DNA from 2 places in the Paenibacillus sp. NPDC055715 genome. Region 1 is predicted to be linked to the other one. Evidence: riboswitches for the same ligand, from Rfam matches in the RefSeq annotation. Region 1 holds a riboswitch; the other holds the start of a gene.
What was found. Region 1 has a riboswitch for glycine ahead of ACWGOO_RS18930 (alanine/glycine:cation symporter family protein). Riboswitches for the same ligand answer to the same signal wherever they lie in the genome.
Positions count from the first base shown of each region.

Region 2: linked by a shared signal. The riboswitch ahead of sdaAB (L-serine ammonia-lyase, iron-sulfur-dependent subunit beta) and the one ahead of ACWGOO_RS18930 (alanine/glycine:cation symporter family protein) in region 1 are both predicted to bind glycine.

Region 1 is NZ_JBSHGA010000014.1:22,889-26,914, forward strand. It holds gene ACWGOO_RS18915 (sugar phosphate nucleotidyltransferase) at 30-1,388, shown strand; gene ACWGOO_RS18920 (thioredoxin family protein) at 1,588-2,103, opposite strand; partial or broken gene ACWGOO_RS18925 (PTS glucose transporter subunit IIA) at 2,218-2,325, opposite strand; glycine riboswitch at 2,407-2,482, shown strand; glycine riboswitch at 2,500-2,594, shown strand; gene ACWGOO_RS18930 (alanine/glycine:cation symporter family protein) at 2,753-4,026, shown strand, end outside.
Region 2 is NZ_JBSHGA010000019.1:45,896-49,921, reverse strand. It holds gene ACWGOO_RS20730 (Ig-like domain-containing protein) at 1-42, shown strand, start outside; gene sdaAA (L-serine ammonia-lyase, iron-sulfur-dependent, subunit alpha) at 199-1,098, opposite strand; gene sdaAB (L-serine ammonia-lyase, iron-sulfur-dependent subunit beta) at 1,088-1,777, opposite strand; glycine riboswitch at 1,988-2,101, opposite strand; gene ACWGOO_RS20715 (DUF6359 domain-containing protein) at 2,315-3,904, shown strand.

The DNA of each region.
Region 1 (4,026 bases):
TTTAGAGGAAGAAGGTTGCTTCTTTGCGAATGATTTTATTATCCGGAGGATCGGGTAAACGTCTTTGGCCCTTATCCAATGTGAACCGTCCCAAGCAGTTTCTTTCAATTCTGCGTCATGATGAACGGCCCGAAAGTATGCTGCAACGGATATGGCGACAAATAGATGAAGCGAATTTGACGGATGAGGCCTATTTTTCAACAAGTGGGGCTCAGGCCGAGCTGATTCGGGGGCAAATTGGCGAAGATGCTGTGGTCATAGAGGAACCGACTCAGCGGGATACCTTTCCAGCCATTTCACTGGCTACAGCCTACTTGCATGATGTTGCAGGTGCCTCACGCGATGAAATCGTAGGCGTCATGCCGGTGGATGGATATGCGGGAGATGAATTTTTTGAGCATCTGCGCAGACTTCCTTCTATATTAGAGCAGTCGGGGAGTGATATCGCACTGATGGGAGCGGCTCCGACCGAGCCCTCAGATAAGTACGGGTACATTGTGCCTTCGTCATCTCCTTCGCTTGACCAGCCATTTTATAGAGTTAGCTCATTTGTAGAAAAGCCGGATCTCGTCCGTTCGAAAGCGTTGATCCGTGAAGGAGCCTTATGGAATTGCGGAGTGTTTGCTTTCAGACTTGGTTTTTTGTTGGACATACTGGAGCAAAAGGGTTTACCAGCAGACTATGAATCTCTTTCGATAAATTATGCAGACTTACCCAAAACTAGCTTCGATATTGCGGTAGTAGAGCAGACACGTAAGCTCTCCGTGCTTCCATACCATGGAGAGTGGAGGGATTTGGGGACCTGGGATTCGTTGGTACGGGAAATGAGTTCGAAGCTGAGCGGTCCTGGCTATATTTCAGAAGCTTCACATGATTCGCATATTATCAATGAACTGGAAATTCCGGTTAGCATCTGGAATGTTCCAGGTATTATTGTCGTTGCTGGGCCTGATGGCGTGCTGGTCACGGATCGACAATCTTCTACAGGCATTAAGGATATGGTGGCGGAAATTGAAATCGGCCCGCGTTTTGAAGAGCGCTTCTGGGGGAAACAAACTGTATTATCCCATCAACAAGCGGCAAGTGGATTACAGACAGTTACCAAACGTGTTGTCATTTCGGCTGGAAGATTTATCAGCTATCATGAGCATCAGTTCCGTAAAGAAGTTTGGACCATTGTCTCAGGAATCGGAAGCGTCTGTATCAATGGCGTAACACAGACGGTCAGCCCCGGTGAGGTCATCGTCGTAGAACCCGGTGCAAAGCATTTTATAGGAGCAGTAGAGGGGGATTTGGAATTCATCGAGTCACAAATCGGACATATCGTATCGGAAACGGATATTAGCCGATATGAATTTCCCGATCCGCTTGACACTCATACCCTATGAAGTACCTACAGTATAGGGCTCGGATGTAGATGAACGAGGCTATCAGAAGGTAGTGATGAAGGAGTAGGAACTATTTTTTAATAGTGGATAATTTATATTTATTTACTTAACAAAGGTATTCATGCGTTGAACGCGTGAATACCTTTTTTCCGCATAAACAGCTTGTACGTGTACCGTAATGCATAGCGTAGCAAGAGGCTTATAGAATAAGCTTCTTGGAAATCAGCCACTCTTTTACGACATCCGTACTGAGGTCTCTTTCAGGCGTCCATTCTATTTTATCAACTAGCTTGCCCTGTCTGAATTCTGCAATAGTGGGGGTGTATTTAACGTTGTAATCCGCTTTGAATTGATTCCATTGGGGCTTGTCCTCATGAATTTTATGTACGTTGAAAAAAGTAATTTTGGAGTCCAGATGATACTGTTCAATCATCTTGTTAAAGTTAGGCTCAAAACGGTTGCAGTCACCACAGCTGGGTCTGCCGACATAGACAAACACACTTTGATCCTGCTGAATTAAATTCTTAAAACCATCAAACGTAACTGCATTCAAGTGGTCATATATTTCGGGATAATTGCTTTTGCTCGCTTGAATCTCTTTGTCTTTCTGCTGAACAACCTGCTCCAGATCCTGAAACTTGAACACAGCCGAAATAGCGATAGCAATGACGAGCAGCGCAATCACACTTAAACCGATGATATATCCTTTTTTCACGGAAATCCCCCTTTATTTAACAACCCTATACATATCATAAATGATATTTCCATTTTTCGCTGTAATACTTGTCTCACTATGTACGAAAAAGAAGCTCTCCATCTGGAAAGCTTTCGGCGTAGCCGTTGTAAAGCCTGCGGCTTTAATTTGCTCGATATCAAATTCCAGCAACAGTTGCCCTTGCTTAACCATATCGCCTTCTTTTACGTGCTTTTCAAAAAAAAACGAAACGACTTCACAAATTTTTCACTTGTAAAAAGCTGAAATTTTTTTGTATAATAAAAAACAATTTCATATGTCTGGTTGATGTTTGCGGGAGATGGAACGTAAGTTCCGACCGAAGGGGCAAAACTCTCAGGTGCTTGGCTGATTACAGCAACAAGTGGGACCGTAAACGGACAGAACTCTGGAGAGACCCTTAATTGGGCGCCGAAGGTGCACCGCAGATATCATCTGCTTAAACTCTCAGGCAAAAGGACAGAGACGCGAATAACCTGTGACAGGGGATGCCCTAGGCTTTTTTATGAGCTGTTAGTGGCTGATCCTGCACAAGATGGTTGTATTTTTTCGTGCCTTTAACCTCTCCAGGAGTCGAATCAGCGGATTTGACTCTTTTTTGTTTATTAATATGCTGGAGGAGCGGGTTGAAATGAATTTGGTACATGTGCTAGAAACGATTAGCAGTTGGATATGGGGTGCTCCTCTGATCATTCTCGTCATGGGAACAGGTCTATGGCTGACCATACGTTTGAAAATGTTGCAGGTCTTCCGCCTTCCCCTGGCGATCAAGCTGATCGGCAAGGCCCCGAATGAAGGCAGCGGGGATGTCAGCAGTTTTGCGGCCCTGAGTACGGCGCTGGCGGCCACAGTAGGTACAGGAAGCATTGTCGGCGTCGCGACAGCGATAAAACTGGGCGGACCGGGTGCCTTGTTCTGGATGGTTGTTGCAGCCTTTTTCGGGATGGCGACGAAATATGCCGAAGGTGTGCTTGCGGTAAAATACCGGGTGAAGGATCGGAATGGACAATTTTCCGGCGGCCCGATGTATTATATTGAAAAAGGGCTTGGACGCCGCTTTAAACCGCTGGCGATGCTGTTCGCTTTTTCCGGAATGCTGGTGGCGCTGTTCGGGATTGGAACATTTCCGCAGGTCAAAGCGATTGTATCCTCGACCGAAAACAGCTTTGGTGTTCCGCCGATTGTAACGGCATTGATCATTGCTACCCTTACGGGACTCGTTACCATTGGAGGGCTCAAGAGCATTGCCAAGGTATCAACAAAAGTCGTTCCCTTCAAAACAGGCTTGTACGTGCTGATCTGTATGATCGTACTGATTCGGTTCGCCGATCAGATTCCTGCCGCACTCGCGCTTGTGCTGCATTCGGCATTTTCTACGACGTCTGCGACGGGTGGATTTGCCGGGGCTACAATTATGCTGGCGATGCGCAGCGGGGTAGCGAGAGGAATTTTTGCTAATGAGGCCGGATTGGGAAGCGCACCGATTGCAGCCGCAGCCGCCAAAACCAAATGGCCTGCGGAGCAGGGGTTGATTTCCATGACAGGCGTCTTTATAGATACGATGATTATTTGTGTGATGACCGGGTTGACGCTGCTGGTTAGCGGCGTATGGAGCGGTCCTACTGATGCGGGCTTGATGACGCAGCAAGCTTTCTCGAGCGCATTCCCGCTGGGTGCGGAACTGCTCACAATCATTCTGATTATGTTCGCGTTCACCACGATGCTTGGCTGGAACTACTATGGAGAACGCTGTGTTGAATACTTACTGGGTGTCAAATGGATTAAGCCGTATCGTTATCTGTTCATTGCGTTGGTTGCCGGCGGCGCGTTTATTAAGCTGGATGCGATCTGGTTGCTGGCAGATATCTTTAACGCCATGATGGCCTTCCCGAACTTGATTGCACT
Region 2 (4,026 bases), on a different contig from region 1:
TATGCAGGTAAAACGACGAAGGTACAGGTAAATGTTCAGTAAGCTGCCCTATTTTTGGGGAGGCACATGGATGTGACTTGCAACGGAGTGAAGTGTAAAAAAGAGCAAGCATACGTCCAGGGACGATATGCTTGCTCTTTTCTTATAAGGCGACTGTTTCTCTCCCCATGTGTATTTGGGGTGGCAGTCGCCTAGAAGCTATGACTTATCCTTCTTGGCTGGTATGTTGCGCGTAAGTGATTCGGTTAAACGCTTACCAGTTGGCGTTTGGGCCAGGCCGCCTTTGGCGGTCTCGCGGTGCTTGGATGGCATCGCGCTGCCGACTTCAAGCATCACGTCGATGACTTCGTCAGACGGGATGGCGCTGCGCACACCCGCCAGAGCCATATCCGCGGCGGCAAGCGCGGTCACGGCTCCCAGCCCGTTGCGCACGATGCATGGAATCTCCACGAGTCCGGCGACGGGGTCGCAAATCAAGCCGAGGGTGTTCTTGAGCGCGAGGCCCACTGCATGGATGGCCTGTTCCGGCGTACCGCCGCGCAGCTCGACCATAGCGCCTGCGGCCATCCCGATGGCTGAGCCAATCTCGGCCTGACAGCCTCCCTCCGCACCGGAGATGAAGGAGTTGTTGGCGATGACGTAGCCAATCGCTCCAGCGGCGAACAGTCCGCGCACCATATGCTCGTCATCCCAGCCAAACCGCTCCTGCGCGCTGATGAACACGCCGGGGATGACCCCGCATGAGCCTGCGGTGGGCGTGGCGACAATGCGCCCCATAGACGCATTGACCTCCGATACGGAGAGGGCGTACGCCATAGCGAGCGCCGAGGCGTCGCCAGAGCAGGTTTCTCCTGCGCGCAAATATTCCGCCAGACGTTTGCCGTCGCCGCCCGTCAATCCGCTGCGGGATACAGTGTCCTGTGTTTGTCCCCGATGAACGGCCTCCTTCATGACTTCATAATAATCAGACATTTGGCGGAAGACTTCTTCCTCCGGTGTGTTCGTCTCTTGTACCTGTTCCTTGATCATCAGCCGGCCCATCGTAGTGGATTCCTCGGCGCACAAGGCACCTAATTCATGCAGATGGTTAAACCGCATCGGATTCAGCTCCTTTTTTTAAATTAATTATTTTGATTTCGTACATATGAGGCAATGCCCGTAATTCGGCAATTAATTCAGCCGGAGCGGGGCTATCGGTTTCAATGGCAGTGAGCGCTTCGCCATCCCGGCCTTTGCGATCTACGTGCATATAGGCAATGTTAATGTGAGCCGCGCCCAGCGCCGAAGTCACCATGCCTAATGTTCCGGGCTTATCCGAGTGAAGAAGCACCAATGTAGGCAGCTCTCCGGTTAGATTGACCCGGAATTCGTTAAGCTGCTGGACATGAATGTTTCCACCGCCGATGGAGGAGCCTAGCAGCGTGCGCTGGTCTTCGCCCTTCCATAGCTCGAAGCGGACCGTGTTCGGATGGGGGGCAGGTAGTCTGCTGACGGCGAACTCTAGTTCCATCCCGGCTTGCTCTGCACATTGCTCGGCATCCGGGATCCGGTGGTCGTCTGTATCGTAATTCAGCAGTCCGGCAATGAGTGCCAGGTCTGTGCCGTGTCCCTTGTACGTATCGGCAAATGAGCCATACAGCGTCATGCGGGCACGGTCAGGTTGCGCACCGAGCCAGTGCCGGGCAACGCGTGCGAGCCGCACCGCGCCTGCAGTATGCGAGCTGGAGGGTCCGGTCATAGCCGGACCGATAATGGAAAATACATCTTTGAAACGCATGGTGTGGCCCCCTGTATGTTTGAATACCATAGTATATGGTGATGCCGTGCCTTTGCGCGGGTGTGACGGTTTCTAATGCTGACGCAGCATGTGAGCGCAAAAAAGGACAGGATAAGGAAATCTCCCTTATCTCTGTCCTCGTTACCTGAGAGTTTTGTGCGGTGTAATACCGCCTTACCCCTTGGGTGGCTTGCGCTCTCTCCAGAGTTGCGTCAGATGACGATACATGGACCTGAGAGATTATCCGCCAGCCGGGTGCTAGCGTCTTGCTCCTTCGGTGCCGCCGGGGTGTGCTTCCCAGACAGACTCTCCCGTCATCTTCATTCGCGTATACCGTTCAACATTCCCTCCTAAGCGTAATGTATGCCATGCCCGGTGTCAATCACAGGCTGGGATTTTATATAATCAGGTACCTTCTCGAAAAAAATTATTAAACTTTACACAATTATGGATGAAATCAGGAAGGAATTAGAAGACTGATAGCTAATCTGATAGAGAACAAACTAATTTATGGAATAATGGGAGGGGCGTTTACGTATGGTAAAAGGTTTCTGGTTCACAGGTTCACGCTTGAAAGGAATGCTGCATCTGGCGGCAATCGTATCGCTGCTAGTAGGGATCTTCGTTCCATTCGGTCAGGTCAAGGCAGAAGGCGCATTGACGGTAGCGGAAGCGCTTCAGCGCCAAAGCAGTGGAAGTACGGTGACGGTAGAAGGCTACGTCGTCGGACATGCCGCCGGATCGAAAACGGCTAATTTCTCTGCACCGTTTGAAAATGATTTTAACGTACTGATTGCGGATCAGGCGAGTGAACGCAATACGTCTAAACTGTTAAATGTACAACTGACATCCGCGTATAGAGGACCATTTGGGCTGTCAGGCCATCCTGAGCTGATCGGCAGTAAAATTCGTGTGACGGGTGCGCTTGGTGCCTATAACAATTTTGGCGGAGTGAAAAGCCCAAGCGCTGTGGAACTGGTAAGCGGAAGCGAGCCTGGGAATCCCGGTAATCCTGGTACCCCGGGTCAACCTGGTACGACATTGCCGGATGGAAAAGGCAAAAAAGTGCTGTTCGATAATACGCACGCGCAGACTGCCGGAGCGGCGGATTGGGTTATAGATGGCGCCTTTTCCGATTTTGCGGGCGGACTGCGTAATGCAGGTTTTACGGTGGACCCGTTGAACCGTTCCATCCCTTTTACCTATGGAGAGCAGGCTATAACGTACGACAAGCTGCGTCCATACGATGTGTTCATCATTGGTGAAGCCAATGTTGCCTTTAAGGCATCCGAGCAGGCTGCTCTGGTACAATATGTGAAGAATGGAGGCAGCATTTTCTTCATTTCTGACCACTATAACGCTGACCGGAACAAAAACCGTTGGGATTCCTCCGAGGTTATGAACGGCTACCGCCGTGGAGCCTATTCCAATCCGGCCAAAGGCATGACTACAGAAGAAGCTGCATCACCGGCTATGCAGGGATTAACCAGTTCCGACTGGCTGGCGACGAACTTTGGCGTTCGTTTCCGCTACAATGCACTTGGTGACGTGAATGCTACGGATATCGTAGCGGCAGATCAATCCTTCGGCATTACGAAAGGTGTACGTTCGATTGCGATGCATGCTGGTTCTACACTGGCGATTATTGACCCGACCAAGGCTAAAGGAATCGCTTATATCCCTACAGGCACGAAAAAATGGGGCAATGCCGTGGACCAGGGTGTCTATAACGACGGGGGCCGTGCTGAGGGTCCTTATGCTGCTGTAGCCAAGGTAGGTCAGGGCAAGGCAGCGTTTATCGGTGATTCTTCGCCAGTTGAGGATGCCACACCGAAATATGTACGTGAGGAAAACGGACAGTCGAAGAAGACGTACGATGGCTTCAAGGAAGTGGACGATTCCACCTTCCTGGTACAGACGGTCCAATGGCTCGCATGGAAGCAGGACTATACGAAGCTGTCCGATGTGGCGGGTCTGACGCTGGACCAGCCAACACAGTTGCTGCCGTTCGAGGAGCCTGCGGCTTCCACGGAACCGCAGCCTGAGCCTTGGGCTGCTCCGGCAGCGGGCTACAAATGGTACGATCCAAGAACGTTCAAATCCGGCTCCTATGGAGCGGCTTCGTAACTAACGAAGAGAGTACAGTTGGAGCTTGACCAGCCAGCCGCTTGATCCCTTTAAGGGGGTCAGGCGGCTTTTTTTGTGCTGAAAATTAACCTGAGGTTGGTTATTTTATTACATTTTGCTCC